3 regions of the Romboutsia lituseburensis genome follow, and region 3 is predicted to be linked to each of the others. Evidence: a T-box and tRNA genes for the amino acid it is inferred to sense, from the RefSeq annotation. Region 3 holds a T-box; the other regions hold tRNA genes.
The links. The T-box of region 3 lies ahead of ileS (isoleucine--tRNA ligase). A T-box ahead of a tRNA ligase gene usually reads a tRNA of that ligase, here a tRNA-Ile.
Positions count from the first base shown of each region.

Region 1: it has a tRNA-Ile gene. The T-box ahead of ileS (isoleucine--tRNA ligase) is inferred to sense a tRNA for this amino acid. The anticodon was not compared.
Region 2: it has a tRNA-Ile gene. The T-box ahead of ileS (isoleucine--tRNA ligase) is inferred to sense a tRNA for this amino acid. The anticodon was not compared.

Region 1 is NZ_JANQBQ010000001.1:2,279,109-2,288,149, forward strand. Features, by position in the region: rRNA gene NWE74_RS10930 (23S ribosomal RNA) at 1-1,260, opposite strand, end outside; tRNA gene NWE74_RS10935 (tRNA-Ala) at 1,442-1,517, opposite strand; rRNA gene NWE74_RS10940 (16S ribosomal RNA) at 1,629-3,131, opposite strand; tRNA gene NWE74_RS10945 (tRNA-Met) at 3,256-3,332, opposite strand; tRNA gene NWE74_RS10950 (tRNA-Phe) at 3,340-3,415, opposite strand; tRNA gene NWE74_RS10955 (tRNA-Ile) at 3,425-3,501, opposite strand; tRNA gene NWE74_RS10960 (tRNA-Pro) at 3,510-3,586, opposite strand; tRNA gene NWE74_RS10965 (tRNA-Trp) at 3,625-3,700, opposite strand; tRNA gene NWE74_RS10970 (tRNA-Ile) at 3,711-3,787, opposite strand; tRNA gene NWE74_RS10975 (tRNA-Pro) at 3,794-3,870, opposite strand; tRNA gene NWE74_RS10980 (tRNA-Ser) at 3,881-3,972, opposite strand; tRNA gene NWE74_RS10985 (tRNA-Ser) at 3,987-4,075, opposite strand; tRNA gene NWE74_RS10990 (tRNA-Lys) at 4,081-4,156, opposite strand; tRNA gene NWE74_RS10995 (tRNA-Gln) at 4,162-4,237, opposite strand; tRNA gene NWE74_RS11000 (tRNA-Arg) at 4,247-4,323, opposite strand; tRNA gene NWE74_RS11005 (tRNA-Leu) at 4,340-4,424, opposite strand; tRNA gene NWE74_RS11010 (tRNA-Tyr) at 4,437-4,521, opposite strand; tRNA gene NWE74_RS11015 (tRNA-Thr) at 4,527-4,601, opposite strand; tRNA gene NWE74_RS11020 (tRNA-Asn) at 4,606-4,681, opposite strand; tRNA gene NWE74_RS11025 (tRNA-Asp) at 4,697-4,773, opposite strand; tRNA gene NWE74_RS11030 (tRNA-Val) at 4,780-4,855, opposite strand; tRNA gene NWE74_RS11035 (tRNA-Glu) at 4,863-4,937, opposite strand; rRNA gene rrf (5S ribosomal RNA) at 4,941-5,057, opposite strand; rRNA gene NWE74_RS11045 (23S ribosomal RNA) at 5,183-8,084, opposite strand; tRNA gene NWE74_RS11050 (tRNA-Ala) at 8,266-8,341, opposite strand; rRNA gene NWE74_RS11055 (16S ribosomal RNA) at 8,453-9,041, opposite strand, start outside.
Region 2 is NZ_JANQBQ010000001.1:2,431,459-2,440,499, forward strand. Features, by position in the region: rRNA gene NWE74_RS11775 (23S ribosomal RNA) at 1-1,216, shown strand, start outside; rRNA gene rrf (5S ribosomal RNA) at 1,350-1,466, shown strand; tRNA gene NWE74_RS11785 (tRNA-Leu) at 1,472-1,560, shown strand; tRNA gene NWE74_RS11790 (tRNA-Met) at 1,571-1,646, shown strand; tRNA gene NWE74_RS11795 (tRNA-Glu) at 1,653-1,727, shown strand; tRNA gene NWE74_RS11800 (tRNA-Gly) at 1,737-1,810, shown strand; tRNA gene NWE74_RS11805 (tRNA-Val) at 1,823-1,898, shown strand; tRNA gene NWE74_RS11810 (tRNA-Asp) at 1,906-1,982, shown strand; tRNA gene NWE74_RS11815 (tRNA-Asn) at 1,999-2,074, shown strand; tRNA gene NWE74_RS11820 (tRNA-Thr) at 2,079-2,153, shown strand; tRNA gene NWE74_RS11825 (tRNA-Tyr) at 2,159-2,243, shown strand; tRNA gene NWE74_RS11830 (tRNA-Leu) at 2,256-2,340, shown strand; tRNA gene NWE74_RS11835 (tRNA-Gly) at 2,356-2,430, shown strand; tRNA gene NWE74_RS11840 (tRNA-Arg) at 2,445-2,521, shown strand; tRNA gene NWE74_RS11845 (tRNA-Gln) at 2,531-2,606, shown strand; tRNA gene NWE74_RS11850 (tRNA-Lys) at 2,612-2,687, shown strand; tRNA gene NWE74_RS11855 (tRNA-Ser) at 2,693-2,781, shown strand; tRNA gene NWE74_RS11860 (tRNA-Phe) at 2,785-2,860, shown strand; tRNA gene NWE74_RS11865 (tRNA-Met) at 2,870-2,946, shown strand; tRNA gene NWE74_RS11870 (tRNA-Ile) at 2,956-3,032, shown strand; tRNA gene NWE74_RS11875 (tRNA-Pro) at 3,049-3,125, shown strand; tRNA gene NWE74_RS11880 (tRNA-His) at 3,138-3,214, shown strand; tRNA gene NWE74_RS11885 (tRNA-Cys) at 3,224-3,297, shown strand; tRNA gene NWE74_RS11890 (tRNA-Leu) at 3,310-3,398, shown strand; tRNA gene NWE74_RS11895 (tRNA-Met) at 3,409-3,484, shown strand; tRNA gene NWE74_RS11900 (tRNA-Glu) at 3,491-3,565, shown strand; tRNA gene NWE74_RS11905 (tRNA-Gly) at 3,575-3,648, shown strand; tRNA gene NWE74_RS11910 (tRNA-Val) at 3,661-3,736, shown strand; tRNA gene NWE74_RS11915 (tRNA-Asp) at 3,744-3,820, shown strand; tRNA gene NWE74_RS11920 (tRNA-Asn) at 3,837-3,912, shown strand; tRNA gene NWE74_RS11925 (tRNA-Thr) at 3,917-3,991, shown strand; tRNA gene NWE74_RS11930 (tRNA-Tyr) at 3,997-4,081, shown strand; tRNA gene NWE74_RS11935 (tRNA-Leu) at 4,094-4,178, shown strand; tRNA gene NWE74_RS11940 (tRNA-Arg) at 4,195-4,271, shown strand; tRNA gene NWE74_RS11945 (tRNA-Gln) at 4,281-4,356, shown strand; tRNA gene NWE74_RS11950 (tRNA-Lys) at 4,362-4,437, shown strand; tRNA gene NWE74_RS11955 (tRNA-Ser) at 4,443-4,531, shown strand; tRNA gene NWE74_RS11960 (tRNA-Phe) at 4,535-4,610, shown strand; tRNA gene NWE74_RS11965 (tRNA-Met) at 4,620-4,696, shown strand; tRNA gene NWE74_RS11970 (tRNA-Ile) at 4,706-4,782, shown strand; tRNA gene NWE74_RS11975 (tRNA-Pro) at 4,799-4,875, shown strand; tRNA gene NWE74_RS11980 (tRNA-His) at 4,888-4,964, shown strand; tRNA gene NWE74_RS11985 (tRNA-Lys) at 4,971-5,046, shown strand; tRNA gene NWE74_RS11990 (tRNA-Cys) at 5,068-5,141, shown strand; tRNA gene NWE74_RS11995 (tRNA-Arg) at 5,150-5,226, shown strand; tRNA gene NWE74_RS12000 (tRNA-Val) at 5,247-5,322, shown strand; gene NWE74_RS12005 (YaaL family protein) at 5,497-5,751, shown strand; gene NWE74_RS12010 (hypothetical protein) at 5,769-6,182, shown strand; rRNA gene NWE74_RS12015 (16S ribosomal RNA) at 6,603-8,105, shown strand; rRNA gene NWE74_RS12020 (23S ribosomal RNA) at 8,345-9,041, shown strand, end outside.
Region 3 is NZ_JANQBQ010000001.1:1,715,538-1,724,578, forward strand. Features, by position in the region: gene NWE74_RS08370 (AbgT family transporter) at 1-1,155, opposite strand, end outside; gene ileS (isoleucine--tRNA ligase) at 1,695-4,802, opposite strand; T-box leader at 4,905-5,140, opposite strand; gene NWE74_RS08380 (DivIVA domain-containing protein) at 5,209-5,745, opposite strand; gene NWE74_RS08385 (RNA-binding protein) at 5,756-6,541, opposite strand; gene NWE74_RS08390 (YggT family protein) at 6,554-6,829, opposite strand; gene NWE74_RS08395 (cell division protein SepF) at 6,864-7,328, opposite strand; gene NWE74_RS08400 (YggS family pyridoxal phosphate-dependent enzyme) at 7,365-8,066, opposite strand; gene NWE74_RS08405 (HlyD family efflux transporter periplasmic adaptor subunit) at 8,075-9,041, opposite strand, start outside.

The DNA of each region.
Region 1 (9,041 bases), 560 kb from region 3:
ATGTCCTTACGGTCATGCTTCAGCCTGCATACGAAGCTCCCCTACCCATCATAATGATGCCGTAGCTTCGGTAGTACGTTTTAGCCCCGGAAATTTTCGGCGCAGGATCACTCGACCAGTGAGCTATTACGCACTCTTTAAATGAGTGGCTGCTTCTAAGCCAACATCCTGGTTGTCTGTGCAATCCCACATCCTTTACCACTTAACGTACATTTAGGGACCTTAGCTGACGATCTGGGCTGTTGCCCTCTTGACTATGAATCTTATCACCCACAGTCTGACTCCCAAGTAAAAGAAAACGGCATTCGGAGTTTGATAGTCTTCGGTAAGTGCAATACCCCCTAGGACATTCAGTGCTCTACCTCCGTTTCTCTACGCTTGAGGCTAGCCCTAAAGCTATTTCGGGGAGAACCAGCTATCTCCGGGCTCGATTGGAATTTCACCGCTATCCACAAGTCATCCCCGAGCTTTTCAACGCTCGTGGGTTCGGTCCTCCACGAAATTTTACTTTCGCTTCAACCTGCTCATGGATAGGTCGCCCGGTTTCGGGTCTACGTCAAGTAACTTAGGTCGCCCATTTAAGACTCGCTTTCGCTACGGCTCCACACCTGAAGTGCTTAACCTTGCTACTTAACGTAACTCGTTGGCCCGTTCTACAAAAAGTACGCGGTCACACAAGAAATGTGCTCCCACAGCTTGTAAGTGCAGGGTTTCAGGTTCTATTTCACTCCCCTCCCGGGGTTCTTTTCACCTTTCCCTCACGGTACTATGCGCTATCGGTCACTAGGTAGTATTTAGGCTTGGAGGATGGTCCCTCCTGCTTCCCACAGGGTTTCACGTGTCCCGTGGTACTCTGGATCATGCTAGTAGCTTTCTCGTTTCAATTACAGGGCTATTACCTTCTATGGCGGAGCTTTCCAACTCTCTTCATTTACGATAGTGCATCCATGTTGCATGTCCGCAACCCCAACGAAGAAAACTTCATTGGTTTGGCCTTATCCGCGTTCGCTCGCCGCTACTTACGGAATCGAATTTCTTTCTTTTCCTCCAGGTACTTAGATGTTTCAGTTCCCCGGGTTCCCCTCATTAAGCTATGTATTCACTTAACAATACTTAGACATTACTCTAAGTGAGTTTCCTCATTCGGAAATCTTCGGATCAAAGTTTACGTGCAACTCCCCGAAGCTTATCGCAGCTTATCGCGTCCTTCATCGGCTCCTAGTGCCAAGGCATCCGCCCTGCACCCTTAATAACTTGACCAGTTATTAAAATTTGTAATTTTAAAGACTTTTCTTGTCGATGATATTTTTAAAAGTTATCTTCTTCATATATAAAATGATGTCATATCACTAAATGTTATACAGTTTTCAAAGTACTAAAGTACATCGCCAACGAATAATTTTCGCATACGCTCAACTTATTCCGTTGCTTAAAGTACTAATGGTGGAGATGAGGAGGATCGAACTCCTGACCCCTTGCGTGCAAGGCAAGTGCTCTCCCAGCTGAGCTACACCCCCATACTATTTTTCGACAGTAGATATTTTACTATCTAAGTCATTTTTTGTCAATAAGAATTTTTATTTTTTTATAAAAACTCTCAAAATTAAACAGTAGGCAATTCTCCTTAGAAAGGAGGTGATCCAGCCGCACCTTCCGATACGGCTACCTTGTTACGACTTCACCCCAGTTATTGGCTTCACCTTCGACGGACGCTTCCAAAAGGTTAGCTATCCGGCTTCGGGCGCCTCCAACTCCCGTGGTGTGACGGGCGGTGTGTACAAGACCCGGGAACGCATTCACCGCAGCATTCTGATCTGCGATTACTAGTAACTCCAGCTTCATGTAGGCGAGTTTCAGCCTACAATCCGAACTGAGAATGGCTTTAAGGGATTAGCTCCGCCTCACGACTTGGCCGCCCTCTGTACCACCCATTGTAGCACGTGTGTAGCCCTAAGCATAAGGGGCATGATGATTTGACGTCATCCCCACCTTCCTCCAGGTTATCCCTGGCAGTCCCTCTAGAGTGCCCAACTTAATGCTGGCAACTAAAGGCAAGGGTTGCGCTCGTTGCGGGACTTAACCCAACATCTCACGACACGAGCTGACGACAACCATGCACCACCTGTCACTTCTGTCCCCGAAGGGAAATCTCCGATTAGGGAGAGGTCAAAAGGATGTCAAGCTTAGGTAAGGTTCTTCGCGTTGCTTCGAATTAAACCACATGCTCCGCTACTTGTGCGGGTCCCCGTCAATTCCTTTGAGTTTCACTCTTGCGAGCGTACTTCCCAGGCGGAGTACTTAATGCGTTAGCTGCGCCACCGAGGGGGGTAACCCCCGACAGCTAGTACTCATCGTTTACGGCGTGGACTACCAGGGTATCTAATCCTGTTTGCTCCCCACGCTTTCGTGCCTCAGTGTCAGTTACAGTCCAGAGAGCCGCCTTCGCAACTGGTATTCCTCCTAATATCTACGCATTTCACCGCTACACTAGGAATTCTACTCTCCTCTCCTGCACTCAAGTCTCTTAGTTTCAAAAGCTTACTACGGTTGAGCCGTAGCCTTTCACTTCTGACTTAAGAAACCACCTACGCACCCTTTACGCCCAGTAATTCCGGATAACGCTAGCCCCCTACGTATTACCGCGGCTGCTGGCACGTAGTTAGCCGGGGCTTCCTCCTCAAGTACCGTCATTATCTTCCTTGAGGACAGAGCTTTACGACCCGAAGGCCTTCATCGCTCACGCGGCGTTGCTGCATCAGGCTTTCGCCCATTGTGCAATATTCCCCACTGCTGCCTCCCGTAGGAGTTTGGACCGTGTCTCAGTTCCAATGTGGCCGATCACCCTCTCAGGTCGGCTACTGATCGTCGCCTTGGTAAGCCGTTACCTTACCAACTAGCTAATCAGACGCGGGTCCATCCTGTACCGCCGGAGCTTTGATACTTCTACCATGCGATAAAAGTATGTTATCCCGTATTAGCATACCTTTCGGTATGTTATCCGTGTGTACAGGGCAGGTTACCCACGCGTTACTCACCCGTCCGCCGCTCTCTTCCGAAGAAGATCGCTCGACTTGCATGTGTTAGGCACGCCGCCAGCGTTCATCCTGAGCCAGGATCAAACTCTCAAATAAAAGTTGTCCATTGCTCAGCTAATCATTATCTGAATATCTGGCTTGGTTGTTTGTGTTTAATTCTATAAAGAATTATGTTTGTTTCTATAAATTAACCTACTGTTTAATTTTCAAAGTTCTTATATGGTAGCGGTAACAGGAGTCGAACCTGTGACCTTTCGGGTATGAACCGAACGCTCTAGCCAACTAAGCTATACCGCCACATAAATGGTGCCCAGAAATGGAATCGAACCATCGACACAGGGATTTTCAGTCCCTTGCTCTACCGACTGAGCTATCTGGGCAAATACTTTTGGTGGGCCTAGCTGGACTCGAACCAGCGACCTCACGCTTATCAGGCGTGCGCTCTAACCACCTGAGCTATAGGCCCTAATTACTTGGTCGAGGTGAAGGGACTCGAACCCCCGGCCCCCTGGTCCCAAACCAGGTGCGCTACCAAACTGCGCTACACCTCGAAATAATTATTTCTTCTAATTTGAATTTTATAAAAAAGTGGCAGGGGTGGAGGGACTCGAACCCCCGGCGCACGGTTTTGGAGACCGACGCTCTACCAACTGAGCTACACCCCTATAAAATTTTTGGTGGACCATCAGGGACTCGAACCCCAGACCTACCGGTTATGAGCCGGGCGCTCTAACCAACTGAGCTAATGGTCCATCTCTTGGTCGAGGTGAAGGGACTCGAACCCCCGGCCCCCTGGTCCCAAACCAGGTGCGCTACCAAACTGCGCTACACCTCGACACTTTAACTGGCGGAGAAGGAGGGATTCGAACCCTCGCACCGGTTTACCCAGCCTAATCCCTTAGCAGGGGATCCTCTTGAGCCACTTGAGTACTTCTCCGAATATTTAAGTAATGGCGGAGAGGGTGGGATTCGAACCCACGGTGCCGTTAAGCATCACTGGTTTTCAAGACCAGCTCCTTAAACCACTCGGACACCTCTCCGTAATTGGTGATCCATCCGCGACTCGAACGCGGGACACCCTGATTAAAAGTCAGGTGCTCTACCGACTGAGCTAATGGATCATATTTGGCAGGGAATGCAGGACTCGAACCTACGCATGTAGCAGTCAAAGTGCTATGCCTTACCGACTTGGCGAATTCCCTATGTAAATGTGGTGAGCGCACAGGGATTCGAACCCCGGACACACGCCTTAGAAGGGCGTTGCTCTATCCAGCTGAGCTATGCACCCACATTGTTTTATAAAGTGGTGCGGATGAAGGGAGTCGAACCCCCACGCCGTAAAGCGCCAGATCCTAAGTCTGGTGCGTCTGCCAATTCCGCCACATCCGCATTCTTTATTTTTGGTGGAGGATGGTGGATTCGAACCACCGAAAGCAATGCTAACAGATTTACAGTCTGCCCCCTTTGGCCGCTCGGGAAATCCTCCACATTTGGAGCTAGTGATAGGAATCGAACCTACAACCTGCTGATTACAAGTCAGCTGCTCTACCGTTGAGCCACACTAGCATATTGGCGGGAATAACAGGACTCGAACCTGTGACCCATTGATTAACAGTCAATTGCTCTACCAACTGAGCCATATTCCCGCGTATTAATTTAATTGGCGACCTGGAAGGGACTCGAACCCTCGACCTCCAGCGTGACAGGCTGGCATTCTAACCAGCTGAACTACCAGGCCGCGTATTGGTGGGACTAACAGGGCTCGAACCTGTGACCCCCTGCTTGTAAGGCAGGTGCTCTCCCAGCTGAGCTATAGTCCCGGGATATTGGTGACCCATAGGGGAATCGAACCCCTGTTACCGCCGTGAAAGGGCGGTGTCTTGACCGCTTGACCAATGGGCCTCAACGCGGCTACGTCTTACTCTCCCAAGGGGTCGCCCCCCAAGTACTATCAGCGCTAAAGAGCTTAACTTCTGTGTTCGGAATGGGAACAGGTGTATCCTCTTTGCTATAATAACCACATTGTGTTTTTGTCCTCTTTCGGACAAGTATTATATTAACATTTTTTTCTTTTTCTGTCAATATATTTTTTTATTTTTTAGAGTTAATACTCTGAAAACTGTATATCATTTAGATTGAATCATTTATTGGTCAAGTCCTCGACCTATTAGTATCGATAAGCTAAATACATTACTGCACTTACACCTTCGACCTATCAACCAGGTAGTCTTCCTGGGGTCTTACCCTTACGGTGGGAAATCTTATCTTGAAGTTGGCTTCGCGCTTAGATGCTTTCAGCGCTTATCCATTCCGTACATAGCTACCCAGCCATGCCCTTGGCAGAACAACTGGTACACCAGAGGTACGTCCATCCCGGTCCTCTCGTACTAAGGACAGGTCTCCTCAAATTTCCTACGCCTGCGACGGATAGGGACCGAACTGTCTCACGACGTTCTGAACCCAGCTCGCGTACCACTTTAATGGGCGAACAGCCCAACCCTTGGGACCTACTACAGCCCCAGGATGTGATGAGCCGACATCGAGGTGCCAAACCTCCCCGTCGATGTGGACTCTTGGGGGAGATAAGCCTGTTATCCCCAGGGTAGCTTTTATCCGTTGAGCGATGGCCCTTCCATGCGGTACCACCGGATCACTAAGTCCGACTTTCGTCCTTGCTCGACCTGTATGTCTTGCAATCAAGCTTCCTTTTGCCTTTGCACTCTTCGCACGATTTCCGACCGTGCTGAGGAAACCTTTGAGCGCCTCCGTTACTTTTTAGGAGGCGACCGCCCCAGTCAAACTGCCCACCTGACGGTGTCCCAAGACCTGATTCAAGGCCTATGGTTAGGATCCCAGTACTACAAGGGTGGTATCCCAAGGATGACTCCACACAAACTGGCGTTCATGCTTCATAGTCTCCCACCTATCCTGTACATGTAGTACCAAGACCCAACGTCAAGCTACAGTAAAGCTCCATGGGGTCTTTCCGTCCTGTCGCAGGTACCCGGCATCTTCACCGGGATTACAATTTCACCGAGTCTATTGTTGAGACAGTGCCCAAATCGTTACGCCTTTCGTGCGGGTCGGAACTTACCCGACAAGGAATTTCGCTACCTTAGGACCGTTATAGTTACGGCCGCCGTTTACTGGGGCTTAAGTTCACTGCTTCGGATTGCTCCTGACAGATCCCCTTAACCTTCCAGCACCGGGCAGGCGTCAGCTCCTATACATCGTCTTGCGACTTAGCAGAAACCTGTGTTTTTGGTAAACAGTCGCTTGGGCCTATTCTCTGCGGCCATCCAAAGGATGGCACCCCTTCTCCCTAAGTTACGGGGTCATTTTGCCGAGTTCCTTAACAATAGTTCTCTCGCTGGCCTTAGGATACTCTCCTCACCCACCTGTGTCGGTTTACGGTACGGGCGCCTTTAAACTCGATAGAGACTTTTCTCGACAGTGTGAAATCAGCTACTTCGCTACTAAATTTCGCTCCCCATCGTACCCCAGCATTATCTAGACGGATTTGCCTATCTAGACTGCCTCAGTACTTAGCCACACATAACCAACAGTGTGGTTAGCTTATCCTACTGTGTCATCCCATTTCTCAAACGCTTATTGGCGGTACAGGAATATCAACCTGTTGTCCATCACCTACGCCTTTCGGCCTCGGCTTAGGTCCCGACTAACCCAGGGCGGACGAACCTTCCCCTGGAAACCTTGGGTTTACGGCCCGTGGGATTCTCACCCACGTCTCGCTACTCATGCCAACATTCTCACTCGTATACTGTCCACATGTCCTTACGGTCATGCTTCAGCCTGCATACGAAGCTCCCCTACCCATCATAATGATGCCGTAGCTTCGGTAGTACGTTTTAGCCCCGGAAATTTTCGGCGCAGGATCACTCGACCAGTGAGCTATTACGCACTCTTTAAATGAGTGGCTGCTTCTAAGCCAACATCCTGGTTGTCTGTGCAATCCCACATCCTTTACCACTTAACGTACATTTAGGGACCTTAGCTGACGATCTGGGCTGTTGCCCTCTTGACTATGAATCTTATCACCCACAGTCTGACTCCCAAGTAAAAGAAAACGGCATTCGGAGTTTGATAGTCTTCGGTAAGTGCAATACCCCCTAGGACATTCAGTGCTCTACCTCCGTTTCTCTACGCTTGAGGCTAGCCCTAAAGCTATTTCGGGGAGAACCAGCTATCTCCGGGCTCGATTGGAATTTCACCGCTATCCACAAGTCATCCCCGAGCTTTTCAACGCTCGTGGGTTCGGTCCTCCACGAAATTTTACTTTCGCTTCAACCTGCTCATGGATAGGTCGCCCGGTTTCGGGTCTACGTCAAGTAACTTAGGTCGCCCATTTAAGACTCGCTTTCGCTACGGCTCCACACCTGAAGTGCTTAACCTTGCTACTTAACGTAACTCGTTGGCCCGTTCTACAAAAAGTACGCGGTCACACAAGAAATGTGCTCCCACAGCTTGTAAGTGCAGGGTTTCAGGTTCTATTTCACTCCCCTCCCGGGGTTCTTTTCACCTTTCCCTCACGGTACTATGCGCTATCGGTCACTAGGTAGTATTTAGGCTTGGAGGATGGTCCCTCCTGCTTCCCACAGGGTTTCACGTGTCCCGTGGTACTCTGGATCATGCTAGTAGCTTTCTCGTTTCAATTACAGGGCTATTACCTTCTATGGCGGAGCTTTCCAACTCTCTTCATTTACGATAGTGCATCCATGTTGCATGTCCGCAACCCCAACGAAGAAAACTTCATTGGTTTGGCCTTATCCGCGTTCGCTCGCCGCTACTTACGGAATCGAATTTCTTTCTTTTCCTCCAGGTACTTAGATGTTTCAGTTCCCCGGGTTCCCCTCATTAAGCTATGTATTCACTTAACAATACTTAGACATTACTCTAAGTGAGTTTCCTCATTCGGAAATCTTCGGATCAAAGTTTACGTGCAACTCCCCGAAGCTTATCGCAGCTTATCGCGTCCTTCATCGGCTCCTAGTGCCAAGGCATCCGCCCTGCACCCTTAATAACTTGACCAGTTATTAAAATTTGTAATTTTAAAGACTTTTCTTGTCGATGATATTTTTAAAAGTTATCTTCTTCATATATAAAATGATGTCATATCACTAAATGTTATACAGTTTTCAAAGTACTAAAGTACATCGCCAACGAATAATTTTCGCATACGCTCAACTTATTCCGTTGCTTAAAGTACTAATGGTGGAGATGAGGAGGATCGAACTCCTGACCCCTTGCGTGCAAGGCAAGTGCTCTCCCAGCTGAGCTACACCCCCATACTATTTTTCGACAGTAGATATTTTACTATCTAAGTCATTTTTTGTCAATAAGAATTTTTATTTTTTTATAAAAACTCTCAAAATTAAACAGTAGGCAATTCTCCTTAGAAAGGAGGTGATCCAGCCGCACCTTCCGATACGGCTACCTTGTTACGACTTCACCCCAGTTATTGGCTTCACCTTCGACGGACGCTTCCAAAAGGTTAGCTATCCGGCTTCGGGCGCCTCCAACTCCCGTGGTGTGACGGGCGGTGTGTACAAGACCCGGGAACGCATTCACCGCAGCATTCTGATCTGCGATTACTAGTAACTCCAGCTTCATGTAGGCGAGTTTCAGCCTACAATCCGAACTGAGAATGGCTTTAAGGGATTAGCTCCGCCTCACGACTTGGCCGCCCTCTGTACCACCCATTGTAGCACGTGTGTAGCCCTAAGCATAAGGGGCATGATGATTTGACGTCATCCCCACCTTCCTCCAGGTTATCCCTGGCAGTCCCTCTAGAGTGCCCAACTTAATGCTGGCAACTAAAGGCAAGGGTTGCGCTCGTTGCGGGACTTAACCCAACATCTCACGACACGAGCTGACGACAACCATGCACCACCTGTCACTTCTGTCCCCGAAGGGAAATCTCCGATTAGGGAGAGGTCAAAAGGATGTCAAGCTTAGGTAAGGTTCTTCGCGTTGCTTCGAATTAAA
Region 2 (9,041 bases), 720 kb from region 3:
ACTATTGTTAAGGAACTCGGCAAAATGACCCCGTAACTTAGGGAGAAGGGGTGCCATCCTTTGGATGGCCGCAGAGAATAGGCCCAAGCGACTGTTTACCAAAAACACAGGTTTCTGCTAAGTCGCAAGACGATGTATAGGAGCTGACGCCTGCCCGGTGCTGGAAGGTTAAGGGGATCTGTCAGGAGCAATCCGAAGCAGTGAACTTAAGCCCCAGTAAACGGCGGCCGTAACTATAACGGTCCTAAGGTAGCGAAATTCCTTGTCGGGTAAGTTCCGACCCGCACGAAAGGCGTAACGATTTGGGCACTGTCTCAACAATAGACTCGGTGAAATTGTAATCCCGGTGAAGATGCCGGGTACCTGCGACAGGACGGAAAGACCCCATGGAGCTTTACTGTAGCTTGACGTTGGGTCTTGGTACTACATGTACAGGATAGGTGGGAGACTATGAAGCATGAACGCCAGTTTGTGTGGAGTCATCCTTGGGATACCACCCTTGTAGTACTGGGATCCTAACCATAGGCCTTGAATCAGGTCTTGGGACACCGTCAGGTGGGCAGTTTGACTGGGGCGGTCGCCTCCTAAAAAGTAACGGAGGCGCTCAAAGGTTTCCTCAGCACGGTCGGAAATCGTGCGAAGAGTGCAAAGGCAAAAGGAAGCTTGATTGCAAGACATACAGGTCGAGCAAGGACGAAAGTCGGACTTAGTGATCCGGTGGTACCGCATGGAAGGGCCATCGCTCAACGGATAAAAGCTACCCTGGGGATAACAGGCTTATCTCCCCCAAGAGTCCACATCGACGGGGAGGTTTGGCACCTCGATGTCGGCTCATCACATCCTGGGGCTGTAGTAGGTCCCAAGGGTTGGGCTGTTCGCCCATTAAAGTGGTACGCGAGCTGGGTTCAGAACGTCGTGAGACAGTTCGGTCCCTATCCGTCGCAGGCGTAGGAAATTTGAGGAGACCTGTCCTTAGTACGAGAGGACCGGGATGGACGTACCTCTGGTGTACCAGTTGTTCTGCCAAGGGCATGGCTGGGTAGCTATGTACGGAATGGATAAGCGCTGAAAGCATCTAAGCGCGAAGCCAACTTCAAGATAAGATTTCCCACCGTAAGGGTAAGACCCCAGGAAGACTACCTGGTTGATAGGTCGAAGGTGTAAGTGCAGTAATGTATTTAGCTTATCGATACTAATAGGTCGAGGACTTGACCAATAAATGATTCACTCTAAATGATATACAGTTTTCAAAGTATTAATAAAAAACTTTAAAAAAAGTAGTTGACATTTTAATTATAAAATGTTAATATAATACTTGTCCTAAGGGATGACAAAATAAAACAAAATTATGTGGTTATTATAGCAAAGAGGATACACCTGTTCCCATTCCGAACACAGAAGTTAAGCTCTTTAGCGCTGATGGTACTTGGGGGGCGACCCCCTGGGAGAGTAAGACGTAGCCACGTGATGTGCCGAAGTGGCGGAACTGGCAGACGCACAGGACTTAAAATCCTGCGGGACTTACCTCTCGTACCGGTTCGATTCCGGTCTTCGGCACCATTAACACCATCGCGGGGTGGAGCAGTTGGCAGCTCGTTGGGCTCATAACCCAAAGGTCGCAGGTTCGAGTCCTGCCTCCGCAACCATTATATGGCCCATTGGTCAAGCGGTCAAGACACCGCCCTTTCACGGCGGTAACAGGGGTTCGATTCCCCTATGGGTCACCAATTAAATATGCGGGTGTAGCTCAATGGTAGAGTTCCGGCCTTCCAAGCCGGCTGTGAGGGTTCGATCCCCTTCACCCGCTCCAGATTAAATTTATGGGACTATAGCTCAGCTGGGAGAGCACCTGCCTTACAAGCAGGGGGTCACAGGTTCGAGCCCTGTTAGTCCCACCATATATGCGGCCTGGTAGTTCAGCTGGTTAGAATGCCAGCCTGTCACGCTGGAGGTCGAGGGTTCGAGTCCCTTCCAGGTCGCCAACTTAATTAAATACGCGGGAATATGGCTCAGTTGGTAGAGCAATTGACTGTTAATCAATGGGTCACAGGTTCGAGTCCTGTTATTCCCGCCAATATGCTAGTGTGGCTCAACGGTAGAGCAGCTGACTTGTAATCAGCAGGTTGTAGGTTCGATTCCTATCACTAGCTCCATACACGGAGGATTTCCCGAGCGGCCAAAGGGGGCAGACTGTAAATCTGTTAGCAGTGCTTTCGGTGGTTCGAATCCACCATCCTCCACCAAAAATAAAGAATGCGGATGTGGCGGAATTGGCAGACGCACCAGACTTAGGATCTGGCGCTTTACGGCGTGGGGGTTCGACTCCCTTCATCCGCACCACTTTATATCACTGATGCGGGAATAGTTCAGTGGTAGAGCGCAACCTTGCCAAGGTTGAAGTCGCGAGTTCGAATCTCGTTTCCCGCTCCAAAACAAAACAATGTGGGTGCATAGCTCAGCTGGATAGAGCAACGCCCTTCTAAGGCGTGTGTCCGGGGTTCGAATCCCTGTGCGCTCACCACATTTACATAGGGAATTCGCCAAGTCGGTAAGGCATAGCACTTTGACTGCTACATGCGTAGGTTCGAGTCCTGCATTCCCTGCCAAATATGATCCATTAGCTCAGTCGGTAGAGCACCTGACTTTTAATCAGGGTGTCCCGCGTTCGAGTCGCGGATGGATCACCAATTACGGAGAGGTGTCCGAGTGGTTTAAGGAGCTGGTCTTGAAAACCAGTGATGCTTAACGGCACCGTGGGTTCGAATCCCACCCTCTCCGCCAAATGCCCAGATAGCTCAGTCGGTAGAGCAAGGGACTGAAAATCCCTGTGTCGATGGTTCGATTCCATTTCTGGGCACCAATAAAATGTGGCGGTATAGCTTAGTTGGCTAGAGCGTTCGGTTCATACCCGAAAGGTCACAGGTTCGACTCCTGTTACCGCTACCAAATTAATGTGGACCATTAGCTCAGTTGGTTAGAGCGCCCGGCTCATAACCGGTAGGTCTGGGGTTCGAGTCCCTGATGGTCCACCACGTTAATTTAAAAGTTCGAGGTGTAGCGCAGTTTGGTAGCGCACCTGGTTTGGGACCAGGGGGCCGGGGGTTCGAGTCCCTTCACCTCGACCAATATAAAATATGGTGGGTATAGCTCAGTTGGTTAGAGCGCCAGATTGTGGCTCTGGAGGTCGTGAGTTCGACTCTCATTATCCACCCCATTAAAATAAGGCGACATAGCCAAGTGGTAAGGCAGTGGACTGCAACTCCTTGATCCCCAGTTCGAATCTGGGTGTCGCCTCCACTAAAATTAAATGCCGAAGTGGCGGAACTGGCAGACGCACAGGACTTAAAATCCTGCGGGACTTACCTCTCGTACCGGTTCGATTCCGGTCTTCGGCACCATTAACACCATCGCGGGGTGGAGCAGTTGGCAGCTCGTTGGGCTCATAACCCAAAGGTCGCAGGTTCGAGTCCTGCCTCCGCAACCATTATATGGCCCATTGGTCAAGCGGTCAAGACACCGCCCTTTCACGGCGGTAACAGGGGTTCGATTCCCCTATGGGTCACCAATTAAATATGCGGGTGTAGCTCAATGGTAGAGTTCCGGCCTTCCAAGCCGGCTGTGAGGGTTCGATCCCCTTCACCCGCTCCAGATTAAATTTATGGGACTATAGCTCAGCTGGGAGAGCACCTGCCTTACAAGCAGGGGGTCACAGGTTCGAGCCCTGTTAGTCCCACCATATATGCGGCCTGGTAGTTCAGCTGGTTAGAATGCCAGCCTGTCACGCTGGAGGTCGAGGGTTCGAGTCCCTTCCAGGTCGCCAACTTAATTAAATACGCGGGAATATGGCTCAGTTGGTAGAGCAATTGACTGTTAATCAATGGGTCACAGGTTCGAGTCCTGTTATTCCCGCCAATATGCTAGTGTGGCTCAACGGTAGAGCAGCTGACTTGTAATCAGCAGGTTGTAGGTTCGATTCCTATCACTAGCTCCATACACGGAGGATTTCCCGAGCGGCCAAAGGGGGCAGACTGTAAATCTGTTAGCAGTGCTTTCGGTGGTTCGAATCCACCATCCTCCACCAAAAATAAAGAATGCGGATGTGGCGGAATTGGCAGACGCACCAGACTTAGGATCTGGCGCTTTACGGCGTGGGGGTTCGACTCCCTTCATCCGCACCACTTTATAAAACAATGTGGGTGCATAGCTCAGCTGGATAGAGCAACGCCCTTCTAAGGCGTGTGTCCGGGGTTCGAATCCCTGTGCGCTCACCACATTTACATAGGGAATTCGCCAAGTCGGTAAGGCATAGCACTTTGACTGCTACATGCGTAGGTTCGAGTCCTGCATTCCCTGCCAAATATGATCCATTAGCTCAGTCGGTAGAGCACCTGACTTTTAATCAGGGTGTCCCGCGTTCGAGTCGCGGATGGATCACCAATTACGGAGAGGTGTCCGAGTGGTTTAAGGAGCTGGTCTTGAAAACCAGTGATGCTTAACGGCACCGTGGGTTCGAATCCCACCCTCTCCGCCAAATGCCCAGATAGCTCAGTCGGTAGAGCAAGGGACTGAAAATCCCTGTGTCGATGGTTCGATTCCATTTCTGGGCACCAATAAAATGTGGCGGTATAGCTTAGTTGGCTAGAGCGTTCGGTTCATACCCGAAAGGTCACAGGTTCGACTCCTGTTACCGCTACCAAATTAATGTGGACCATTAGCTCAGTTGGTTAGAGCGCCCGGCTCATAACCGGTAGGTCTGGGGTTCGAGTCCCTGATGGTCCACCACGTTAATTTAAAAGTTCGAGGTGTAGCGCAGTTTGGTAGCGCACCTGGTTTGGGACCAGGGGGCCGGGGGTTCGAGTCCCTTCACCTCGACCAATATAAAATATGGTGGGTATAGCTCAGTTGGTTAGAGCGCCAGATTGTGGCTCTGGAGGTCGTGAGTTCGACTCTCATTATCCACCCCATAAAGTGATCCATTAGCTCAGTCGGTAGAGCACCTGACTTTTAATCAGGGTGTCCCGCGTTCGAGTCGCGGATGGATCACCATTTTATTATAATTTAAAATAAGGCGACATAGCCAAGTGGTAAGGCAGTGGACTGCAACTCCTTGATCCCCAGTTCGAATCTGGGTGTCGCCTCCATAAAATGTGCGCCCATAGCTCAACTGGATAGAGTGTCTGACTACGAATCAGAAGGTTAGGGGTTCGAGTCCCTTTGGGCGCACCATACAAATAAATGCTAAATGCGGGATTATAGCTCAGCTGGGAGAGCACCTGCCTTACAAGCAGGGGGTCACAGGTTCGAGCCCTGTTAATCCCACCAGTAACCTCTAGTGATATTCACTAGAGGTTTTTTATATGTAATATTTGATAAGTTTATATTTTTATAATGAAATTTATTTAATAAAGTATTTATTAAATTTACATAAAATGGTATATTGATTTTAGAAAATGTCAAAATTCTTAATAAATATGAAAATTATTAGGGAGGATGATTATGTCTAAAATAAATAAAATAATAAATAAAGAGAAAGATAAACAAAAACTTATAAAGGAAATAAATAGAGCTAAACTAGATGTAGAAACTGCAGAACACTTTTTTCAAATTGTAAGTGACCCAGAGTTGGTAGATGTAGCTATCTATGAACTAGAAGCGAAAAAATCCAGATATAGATATTTAATAAAGGTGGCTAAAGATAAAGGGATAAAGAAAACTTTACAAGAGTCATTAATAGAGGCATTGGCTAAATAGATTAAGGAGAGAATAGTATGTATATAGTTTTCGGAAATGAAATAATAGATAGTAGTGAAATAAAAGATATGATAGAGTCTAATAGTAATTTTAAAGTAGATAAAGATATGACTAAAGGAACAAAGAGAGAAGATGCACTAGCATATCAAATAAGTATAAGTATAGATGAATTAAATCAAATAATAAAAGAAGAGTATGAAATAGAAGAATTAGAAAGTGAAGATTTATTTGATGAATATATGACTTTATCTGATGAATTAGCAATGGAATTAGAAGAATTGATGCCAGAAGAGGTAATAATGAATGCTAGAGCATATAAATGGGATAACTCAGAAGATAGAATAAGGGTTATTATAGCAATGGCTCATAGTGAACTAGGTGAGCTTAAGGTATCAGATTTAACTAAGAGATTACTTTCGCAAGTAGACTAGGAATAAATAATATAAATTGATTATATTTAAAAATTATGTAAAATTGATTATATTAATGAAAAAATGAATAAAATAATCAATTTTACATAATATAATATTGTTGATTAAAGTGAGTATTTTAGCTAGATGCAATAATTTCTTTAAATAAATAAAAAAAATATACAAAAAAGTATTGACGATATATTATAAAGATGATATAGTATTACTTGTCCTTAAGAAAAGGGCAAACAAGAAAAAATAACTTAAGAAAAAGTTAACAAAGTAAAAAAACTTTGATAAACTAAGGAAGTTGTTAGAAAATGAACTTTGAAAATTAAACAGTAGGTTAATTTATAGAAACAAATATAATTCTTTATAGAATTAAACACAAACAACCAAGCCAGATATTCAGATAATGATTAGCTGAGCAATGGACAACTTTTATTTGAGAGTTTGATCCTGGCTCAGGATGAACGCTGGCGGCGTGCCTAACACATGCAAGTCGAGCGATCTTCTTCGGAAGAGAGCGGCGGACGGGTGAGTAACGCGTGGGTAACCTGCCCTGTACACACGGATAACATACCGAAAGGTATGCTAATACGGGATAACATACTTTTATCGCATGGTAGAAGTATCAAAGCTCCGGCGGTACAGGATGGACCCGCGTCTGATTAGCTAGTTGGTAAGGTAACGGCTTACCAAGGCGACGATCAGTAGCCGACCTGAGAGGGTGATCGGCCACATTGGAACTGAGACACGGTCCAAACTCCTACGGGAGGCAGCAGTGGGGAATATTGCACAATGGGCGAAAGCCTGATGCAGCAACGCCGCGTGAGCGATGAAGGCCTTCGGGTCGTAAAGCTCTGTCCTCAAGGAAGATAATGACGGTACTTGAGGAGGAAGCCCCGGCTAACTACGTGCCAGCAGCCGCGGTAATACGTAGGGGGCTAGCGTTATCCGGAATTACTGGGCGTAAAGGGTGCGTAGGTGGTTTCTTAAGTCAGAAGTGAAAGGCTACGGCTCAACCGTAGTAAGCTTTTGAAACTAAGAGACTTGAGTGCAGGAGAGGAGAGTAGAATTCCTAGTGTAGCGGTGAAATGCGTAGATATTAGGAGGAATACCAGTTGCGAAGGCGGCTCTCTGGACTGTAACTGACACTGAGGCACGAAAGCGTGGGGAGCAAACAGGATTAGATACCCTGGTAGTCCACGCCGTAAACGATGAGTACTAGCTGTCGGGGGTTACCCCCCTCGGTGGCGCAGCTAACGCATTAAGTACTCCGCCTGGGAAGTACGCTCGCAAGAGTGAAACTCAAAGGAATTGACGGGGACCCGCACAAGTAGCGGAGCATGTGGTTTAATTCGAAGCAACGCGAAGAACCTTACCTAAGCTTGACATCCTTTTGACCTCTCCCTAATCGGAGATTTCCCTTCGGGGACAGAAGTGACAGGTGGTGCATGGTTGTCGTCAGCTCGTGTCGTGAGATGTTGGGTTAAGTCCCGCAACGAGCGCAACCCTTGCCTTTAGTTGCCAGCATTAAGTTGGGCACTCTAGAGGGACTGCCAGGGATAACCTGGAGGAAGGTGGGGATGACGTCAAATCATCATGCCCCTTATGCTTAGGGCTACACACGTGCTACAATGGGTGGTACAGAGGGCGGCCAAGTCGTGAGGCGGAGCTAATCCCTTAAAGCCATTCTCAGTTCGGATTGTAGGCTGAAACTCGCCTACATGAAGCTGGAGTTACTAGTAATCGCAGATCAGAATGCTGCGGTGAATGCGTTCCCGGGTCTTGTACACACCGCCCGTCACACCACGGGAGTTGGAGGCGCCCGAAGCCGGATAGCTAACCTTTTGGAAGCGTCCGTCGAAGGTGAAGCCAATAACTGGGGTGAAGTCGTAACAAGGTAGCCGTATCGGAAGGTGCGGCTGGATCACCTCCTTTCTAAGGAGAATTACCTACTGTTTAATTTTGAGGGTTCATTCCTCAAAATTAGTACTTAATTGTACTTTAGTACTTTGAAAACTGTATAACATTTAGTGATATGACATCATTTTATATATGAAGAAGATAACTTCTAAAAATATCATCGACAAGAAAAGTCTTTAAAATTACAAACTTTAAGCACTGGAATAAACTGAGTGAATACGAAGTTTGTTCAGTAGCGATAACTTTTAATAACTGGTCAAGTTATTAAGGGTGCAGGGCGGATGCCTTGGCACTAGGAGCCGATGAAGGACGCGATAAGCTGCGATAAGCTTCGGGGAGTTGCACGTAAACTTTGATCCGAAGATTTCCGAATGAGGAAACTCACTTAGAGTAATGTCTAAGTATTGTTAAGTGAATACATAGCTTAATGAGGGGAACCCGGGGAACTGAAACATCTAAGTACCTGGAGGAAAAGAAAGAAATTCGATTCCGTAAGTAGCGGCGAGCGAACGCGGATAAGGCCAAACCAATGAAGTTTTCTTCGTTGGGGTTGCGGACATGCAACATGGATGCACTATCGTAAATGAAGAGAGTTGGAAAGCTCCGCCATAGAAGGTAATAGCCCTGTAATTGAAACGAGAAAGCTACTAGCATGATCCAGAGTACCACGGGACACGTGAAACCCTGTGGGAAGCAGGAGGGACCATCCTCCAAGCCTAAATACTACCTAGTGACCGATAGCGCATAGTACCGTGAGGGAAAGGTGAAAAGAACCCCGGGAGGGGAGTGAAATAGAACCTGAAACCCTGCACTTACAAGCTGTGGGAGCACATTTCTTGTGTGACCGCGTACTTTTTGTAGAACGGGCCAACGAGTTACGTTAAGTAGCAAGGTTAAGCACTTCAGGTGTGGAGCCGTAGCGAAAGCGAGTCTTAAATGGGCGACCTAAGT
Region 3 (9,041 bases):
TGCTGGAACTATATCTGCTGCCTTTTTGAATTTACCTGATTTAAATCCATAAAGTAATCCTGATGCTGCAAATATAACAAACATTAACATTATAACCATGTCACCCTTAAAGAATATAGAGTTTAGGAAACCATCTGCTGCACTTGAAACCATAGCTCCATCAACTAAACTAACTAATGGTACAGTTGTTGATAAATCGCCAACTACTGGTATAACATTATTTTTATCTATTGGTAAAGCAGCTAATACTATTAAAGCTACTACTATTAACATTATTTTATTTGTAAATTTATATGCATTTTTTTCTTGTTGAGTTATTTCATGATCTACTTCTATTTCTGCATCTTTTTTATTGTATGAACCTAATCTTGGCTCAACAAACTTGTCTACAACTATAGTACCAAGTATTATTATTACAAATGTTGATGCTATCATAAAGAACCAGTTACTTGTAACTGATAAAGTTCCTGCTAATTGAGTTTTAGCCATTGCATCACCAGTCTCAGCTGCTGCTTGAGTAAATGGTAATAATAATGCATCTGTAGAACTTACGAATAAGTTTGCGCTGAATCCTCCCGAAACACCAGCGAAACCTGCTGCAAGACCTGCTAAAGGGTGTCTACCTAATGTATAATACATTAATGCTGCTAAAGGTATTAATACAACATAACCTGCATCTGAAGCCATATTAGACATAACCCCTAAGAATATAACAACTGGAGTAACAAGCTTCATTGGAGTAGCTTGAACTATACTTTTCATTGCCATTGATAAATATCCACTTTGTTCCATAAGACCTATTGCTAACATTATTATTAATATAGTACCTATTGCATACATATTCATAAAGTTAGCTATTGCAGTTCCAACTACATATGATAAACCATTAGAGTATACCTCTGCGACTTGTGTCCCTGTAGGACCTACTTTTAATACTTCTATAGGCTTTTGACCTAACAAGTTGTTTATTGGGAAATCTCCTAGCTCTGTATGAGCTACCACTCCTAGACTTCCTAGTACTGCTGAAAGAACTAATACAAACATTCCAATGTATATAAACATCAGAACTGGATGAGGTAATTTATTTCCAAGCTTTTCTATCTTGTCCATAAACCCCATCTTTTTCTTTTCTTGTGTTTTTGCACTTACATCCATTAAATTTTTTTCCTCCCTCAATTTTCTAACTTTTTATATAATACCCAAGTTAATTCTATCACATTTCGACACCGTTTTCATTGTTTTCATGCAATTTCTAATTTTTTTATAAAATTCATCACTTTCTTTTTATTTTAAGTGTATTTTTTTAGTTTTAACTTTATTTTATTAAGTTTTTCAGCTTATAAAAACATTTTTAAAAGGTATTTTTATATTTTATATTGTTTTTTTATATACTTTTTTAAAGTTTTTTTAAATTATTTTCCATTTGAAAATTTTTAAATTTTCAAAACCTTTAAATATTTATACTTTATTTTTTTATCTTTTTTTAGTTTTAGACTTATTTTTTTAATTTTAATTCTAATCTTATTGATATTTTTTTAACATTATATTTTATTTTTAATTTTATATCCTTAAAATTAATACTTCTGACTTTTTATTTTAATTAAGTTTTATAAGGTTATTTTTTTATCTATTATAATTTCCATATTTTACAAAAAAACTCCTCGTAGAATTACTACTATGAGGAGTTTTTCATATTATTTTCTTGTAACTTTTATACCTGTCATATGGTCATTTAAGTTATGTTTTTCTAAGCTTTCATCACTTACTCTAGTTATTTCTAAAGCTAAAGTTTCTGATTTTATATAATCTTTGTAATTTTCAACTGCATTTGCTATCTCATCATCAGAACAGAATTCTATATCTATGTTGTCTAATACATCAAAATTACTTGCTTTTCTTAATTGTTGTATTTTAGATATAAATTCTCTTGCATATCCTTCTTCTATTAACTCTGTAGTTAATGTAGTATCTAATATAACGAATAAGTTATTTTCCATAGATACATTAAATCCTTCTTTAGCAGATATATTAACTAATACATGCTCTTTGTTAAATTCAAAGTTTTCTCCATCTATATCTACAGTTAAACTTTCTCCATTTTCTAATTTAGGTACTACTTCACTAGGATTTAACTTATTTAAAGCTCCAGCAAAGAATTTCATTTTTGCACCTAATACAGGTCCTAATACTTTAAAGTTTGGCTTTAATGTAAAGTTCATATATTCGCCTAGGTCTTTAGCAAATACAACTTCCTTTACATTAAGCTCTTCTTTTATTAATTCTACTACATCACTTATAGTTTCTTCATATTTTCCATCTACTAATACTTTTTGTATTGGTTGACGTACTTTTATTCTTGTAGCTTCTCTTGATGCTCTACCTAAAGTAACTAGATTCTTAACTAAGTCCATTTTAATTTCTAATTCATTGTTTATTAACTCTAAATTAGCTTTTGGATATGAACTTAAGTGAACTGAAACTTCATTAGTTAAGTTTCTATATATTTCTTCAGATATATATGGAGCAAATGGAGCTATTAAACCACAAAGCTCTGTTAATATCTCATAAGTTGTGTTATACACTGATTTTTTATCTTCTGTTAATTCAGTTGCCCAGAATCTTCTTCTTGAACGTCTTATATACCAGTTAGATAAATCTTCATTTATGAAATCTTGTATCATTCTTACTGTTTTATTTAATTCAAATATAGCTAAGTTTTCTTCTACTTCTTTCTTTAAGTTGTTAAACTTAGATAATATCCATCTATCTAATTCTGGTCTATCTTTGTATTCTACAAAGAATTCAGTTGGATTTACTTCATCCATATTTGCATATAATGTGAAGAAGTTATATACATTTTTCATAGTTCCTAAGAACTTACTTTGAACTTCTTTTAAACCATCAACATCAAATCTTGTTGGAGTCCATGGTGGAGATACGTATAATAAGTACCATCTTAAAGCATCTGCTCCGTGTTGATCAAATAATTCAAATGGATTTACAGTATTTCCTCTAGACTTACTCATCTTTTTACCTTCTTTGTCAAGTACAAGATCATTAACTAAAACTCTCTTGTATGGAGCTTTCCCCATAACAAATGTAGATATTGCAAGTAACGAATAGAACCATCCTCTTGTTTGATCTATCCCTTCACATATAAAGTCAGCAGGGAATAATTCTTCAAAGTTTTCCTTGTTTTCAAATGGATAATGATGTTGTGCAAATGGCATTGATCCACTGTCAAACCAACAGTCTATAACTTCTGTTACTCTTGTCATTGGCTTTCCACAGCACTCACATTTTAAATGTATATCATCAACATATGGTCTGTGTAACTCTACTGTTTCTGGATTTACATCCTCTATAGCCTTTTTAGCTAATTCTTCTCTTGAACCAACTGAGTCTTTATGTCCACATTCACACTTCCATATATTTAAAGGAGTTCCCCAATATCTACTTCTAGATATTGCCCAGTCATTTAAGTTTTCTAACCAGTTACCGAATCTTCCTTCTCCTACGAAAGATGGATACCATTCAACTGTATTATTATTTTCGATTAATTTATCTTTTAATTTTGTCATTTCTATATACCAGCTTGGCTTAGCATAGTATACAAGTGGAGTTTGGCATCTCCAACAGTGAGGATAGTTATGAGCTACCTTTTCTTTGCTGAATAATTTATTTTCTCCGTGTAACCATTTTATTATTTCAACGTCTACTCCTTCTTCCATGACAAATTTTCCTTCCCATGGAGTAGTTGTAAACTTACCGCTTTCATCTACTGGTTGTAATACTGGTAAACCGTATTTTCTACCTAAATTGTAGTCATCTTCACCAAATGCTGGAGCAGTATGTACTATACCTGTACCATCTTCAGTTGTTACATAATCACCACAAGTTACGAAGAATGCTTTTTCATCAGTTTCAACAAAAGGCATTAATTGTTCATATTGTATATGCTCTAAATCTTTACCTTTCATTTCTTCTAATACTTCATAATCTTCACCTAATACTTTATTAGCTAAAGCTTTTGCAACATAATATACTTCATCATTTTGTTTAACTTTTATATAGTCAACCTCTGGTCCTACTGTTAAAGCAACATTTGAAGGTAATGTCCATGGAGTAGTTGTCCAAGCTAAGAAATATTCATTAGCATCAGCTCTTTTAAACTTAGCTATTACTGTGTTATTTTTAACTTCTTTGTACCCTTGAGCAACTTCATGTGATGCAAGTCCTGTCCCACATCTTGGGCAATATGGAAGTATCTTATGCCCTTCATATACATACCCTTCTTTATTAAATTTATCTAATATCCACCATACAGATTCTATATAGTTATTATCTAATGTTATATATGGATTATCTAGGTCTATTTCATATGCCATTCTTTCTGTCATTTCTCTCCATTGTTTTTCAAAAGAAAATACAGAGTCTCTACATTTAGCATTAAATTTATCTAGTCCATAAGCTTCTATTTGTTGCTTATCAGATAATCCTAATTCTTTTTCTACTTGTATTTCTACAGGTAATCCATGAGTATCCCATCCAGCTTTTCTCTTTACTTGATATCCGTTCATAGTCTTGTATCTACAAACTGAATCTTTTAATGTTCTAGCTATAACGTGATGTATTCCAGGATTTCCATTTGCTGTTGGTGGTCCTTCATAGAATACAAAACTTGGATCATTTTTACCTTTTTCTAAAGTTTTTTCAAGCATATTGATATCATTCCAATATTTTGAAACCTCTGCTTCTGCTTGTTTTACAGAACTGTCTACTAATGGCTTAAAGTTTGCCATAATATCACCCTTTCTTTAAATTTATTTTATTTATAACCTTGTATATACCCAGGTGTTAATATAGTGGAGTTTATTTTTACATAAAAAAACCCGCCCCCTAATAAAAGGGACGAGTATTAATCGCGTTACCACCCTAATTCTATAAAATATTATTAATAAAATATTTTATAGCACTCTATAGTATAGTTTAACGGCACTAACCGGCTCAGCTTAATTGATTATAATCGTTCAGCCTGCAGCTTAGGAGTGATCTTCGACTTTATAAATTTATTGGTTCTCAGCTTACCCAACTCTCTGTGAAATTATTTAAAGCTTACTGTCTCCATCATAGCTTTTATATAATTATATTTTGTTATATAATATGAAATTTTATAACAAGTTTTTGTAATAGTCAATATTTTTTTAATTAAGGTTGTTCCATTGTTACAGCAACTTCTGTTCCTTTTTCTAAATCAAACAGTGTTGTTGTTTCAAAACCACGTCCATTATTATCATCTACATTATAAAATATTTCGTCTATACTTCTTATTTCATCTTCTAATAATGACTTGAATTTATTTCTAAATATTTTAAATTCTTTTACCATTTCATCATATTCTTTTCTTATATCTACGACCCTGTTATTTGCTTGTTCTATTATTTGTCTAGATTTTAAGTCAGCTTCTTCAATCATTATTTTAGCTTTTTTATTAGCTGCACTACAAGTATCTTCAGCAACACTTTCTGCTCTTATAAGAGTCGCCTTTAAAGTTTCCTCTATATTTTCATATTTATTTATTTGATCTTGATATAGTCTTACTTTTTCTTTAAGCTCTACATTTTCTCTATATAAAACTTCAAAGTCTTCTTTAACTATATCTAGAAATTCATCTACTTCCTCTTCTTTGAATCCTCTTATTGCCTTTTTAAACTCTTTGTTTTCTATCTCTATTGGAGTTAGCATATATTTCCTCCTATATTATTAACTTAGCTTCAATTTTTATTCTTCCTTTTTTAGTGATTTCACCAATTTTTACTATTTTAGATCTTCCTTTACCTCTAACAGAAATTAGTGATTCATCTTTTATTTCTTTAGATGGAGTTGTTATTTTTTCATAATCAACTTGAACTCTTTCACTATTTATACATTTAATACTTTCCTGTCTAGATATATTGTATAGACCGCTAATTATACAATCTATACGCTGAGAAGATACAGTAAAAGATAATTCTTTATAGCTTGGTCTACTCTCGATTATGTCGCTTTTATTTATTTCAAAAACTTTTACATTGTTTCTAGCTACTTTATTCAAATTAATTAATATAAAATCACAAATATCTTCGCTAACTATTAATTGACAAAAATTATCATGTATAATAATATCTCCAACCTTTTCTCTTTTTATACCTAAGCTTAATATAGCACCTAAATAGTCTTTATGAGATACATTTCTAAATTTAAAATTACCTTCTATTTGTAGGAATCTTAAACCTTGATTTATATCTTCATATTCCATATAAAATGGATATATAAATATAGCGCATCTTTCTGCATTATCATATCCACCATCAACTGCATATTTTAAGTCGCTATTTGAATTAAGTATGGAAATAGCATTTTTTATTTCATAAGGATTAAAAAAATCTGTTTGTTTCACATCATAATTTTTTAGACAGCTGTTAGCTTTATCTATAATTTTAAACATTTTATTTTTTAAATCTATATCTTTAATATGGTTAGTTAATTTTAATTTTTCCATTATATCGCCTTACTAGAATATTAATAGCGCAACCCTCTTTAATAGCATTAAAACTAATATAGCTATCATAGGAGAAAAATCTACTGGTCCACTACTGTATTTATACATTACATTTCTTATAGGTGCTTCTATTGGATATGTAACACTGTTTAAAAAATTATATATACTACTTCCTATATCACTATTCATTAAATTAGGTATCCAAGTCATAAAACTTCTAATAACTATGATCCATATCAATATATCAAATAGCTTATATAGTGCATACCCTATTAAACTTGTACTCATCTAAAAACCCCTCTACTTTTTATTTATTTTTTTATTATTTTGTATTTTGCCAAGGGAATAATGTTTTACTATTTTCAAGCTCTTTTTTTATACTAGCATCTATGTCTACATTATTAGGTGCTAATATAAATATTGCTTTAGATACCTTTTGTATTGTTCCATCTAATACATATACTGCTCCATTCATAAAATCAAATATAGATTTTCTAGCTGTAGCATCATTTAAGTTTTCTAAGTTAACTATAACAGCTCTCTTACTTTTTAAATGATCCGCTATAGTAGTTACTTCATCATACTTTTTAGGCTCTACTATTACTACTTTCATTTGTGTAGTAGTATGTAATTTAACAATATTATTTGTACTTTTTATTGCATTACCAATTCCTTCACCTATTTCTTCTTCTTCTACAACTATCTCTTCTTCTTCTTCCATGTACTCATAATCATCATCTTCATCAACCACCCAGTTTTTGAATTTCGAAAATAATCCATCTCCCATTGTTAACTTCCTCCTTAATATTTATTCATTAGTTTGCTATTTATTATAGTTTCTTGCTCCAAATATTGACGTCCCTACTCTTACAATCGTTGATCCTTCTTCTATGGCTATTTCATAATCATTACTCATACCCATAGATAAGTATTCCATAGATACATTCGGAATATTTTTTTGTTCAATACTTATAGATAAATCTTTAAGCCCCTTAAATACTTTTCTTACAGCTTCTTCATCTTCAGTAAAAGGTGCCATAGTCATAAGACCTCTTATTCTTATATTTTTGTATTTGTTAGATACATTTTCAATAAATTCTAAAACATTGCCTTCTTCTAATCCATGCTTACTTTCTTCTTTTGATATATTTACTTGAACTAAACAATTTATTGTTCTATTTATTTTTTCGGCTCTTTTTTGAATTTCTTCACATAAAACTTCTCTATCTAATGAATGTATCATGTAGACCTTGTCTATTATATACTTTACTTTATTAGTTTGTAAACTTCCTATTAAATGCCAATTAACCTTATCACCTAATACTTCATACTTCCTAGCAAGCTCTTGTGGTTTATTTTCACCTACATCTGTTACTCCATTGTTTATGGCTTCTTGTACATCATCTACATCTACGGTTTTAGTCACAGCTAACAACATAACATCATTTTCTTTTCTATTCGATTTTTCTGTTGATTTTTTTATATTATTTCTTATGTAATTTAAGTTTTCCTTTATGTCACTCATTTTTTCACCTACTTCATTTTAATATTTTTATTTATAGCATTTGGCCTTAAAATAATCTCATCGTATAAATTAACCGTCTTGGATCCATCTATATTGTTTTTATAATAATCTAGATATACAAACTCCTTATCTTCATGTTCTATTCCTTCTAATTCTATAAATTCAATATCTTGAGTTTGTTCATTTACTACATATACGCCTTTTTTTCCATTGACAACTTTTACAGAACTTTTAGGTATTTTTAAACCTTCTATTTGTTTATATATTATATCAAATTCTTCTACTCTTGTATCGTAAATTCCTACATTTTGATTAGTTATTTTAAATATAATAGTAACATTTGATCCATTTTTTTCTATTTGATCTACTTTCGCATCTATTTCTTCTTTATTTAATACTATTTTTAAAGTTTCACCTTTTACAAAATTTTTTGATTCATCTTTTGATATGCATGTTACTATATAAGATTCATAATTATTTATAATTCTAGCTATAGGTTCTCCTTTTTTTATTGTCGAATTATCTTTTACTTGTGTATAGTTATTTTCTTCTTTTTCTATATCGTTACTAGTTATTTTTTTCAATTCATCCAGTGTATATTTATTTTCCATATTATCAAACTTATATGATATAACTCCTGACACTTCTGTACTAACATAAGATGTACTTTTTTCTTTTTCACTTTGAAGAATTTTTTTCTCCTCTTTTTTATTTTTTAATTTATTTTCTTCTATTTCTTTAGCTATTTCATTACTTGACTCACTTACTGATTTTGTAATATTTTTAATGTCTTCATTAGCTTTATTTATTTTTTTATCTATTTTATCGACTTTTTTATCTTTCTTTATATATGCTATTGTTTCATTTTTCCTTACTTTATCTCCATCTTTAAATTTTAAATCTAAAATCCCATTATCCTGTGAAGTTATTAAATACTCTTCTCTAACTATTATACCCTTAGTTTTCATAGTGGCT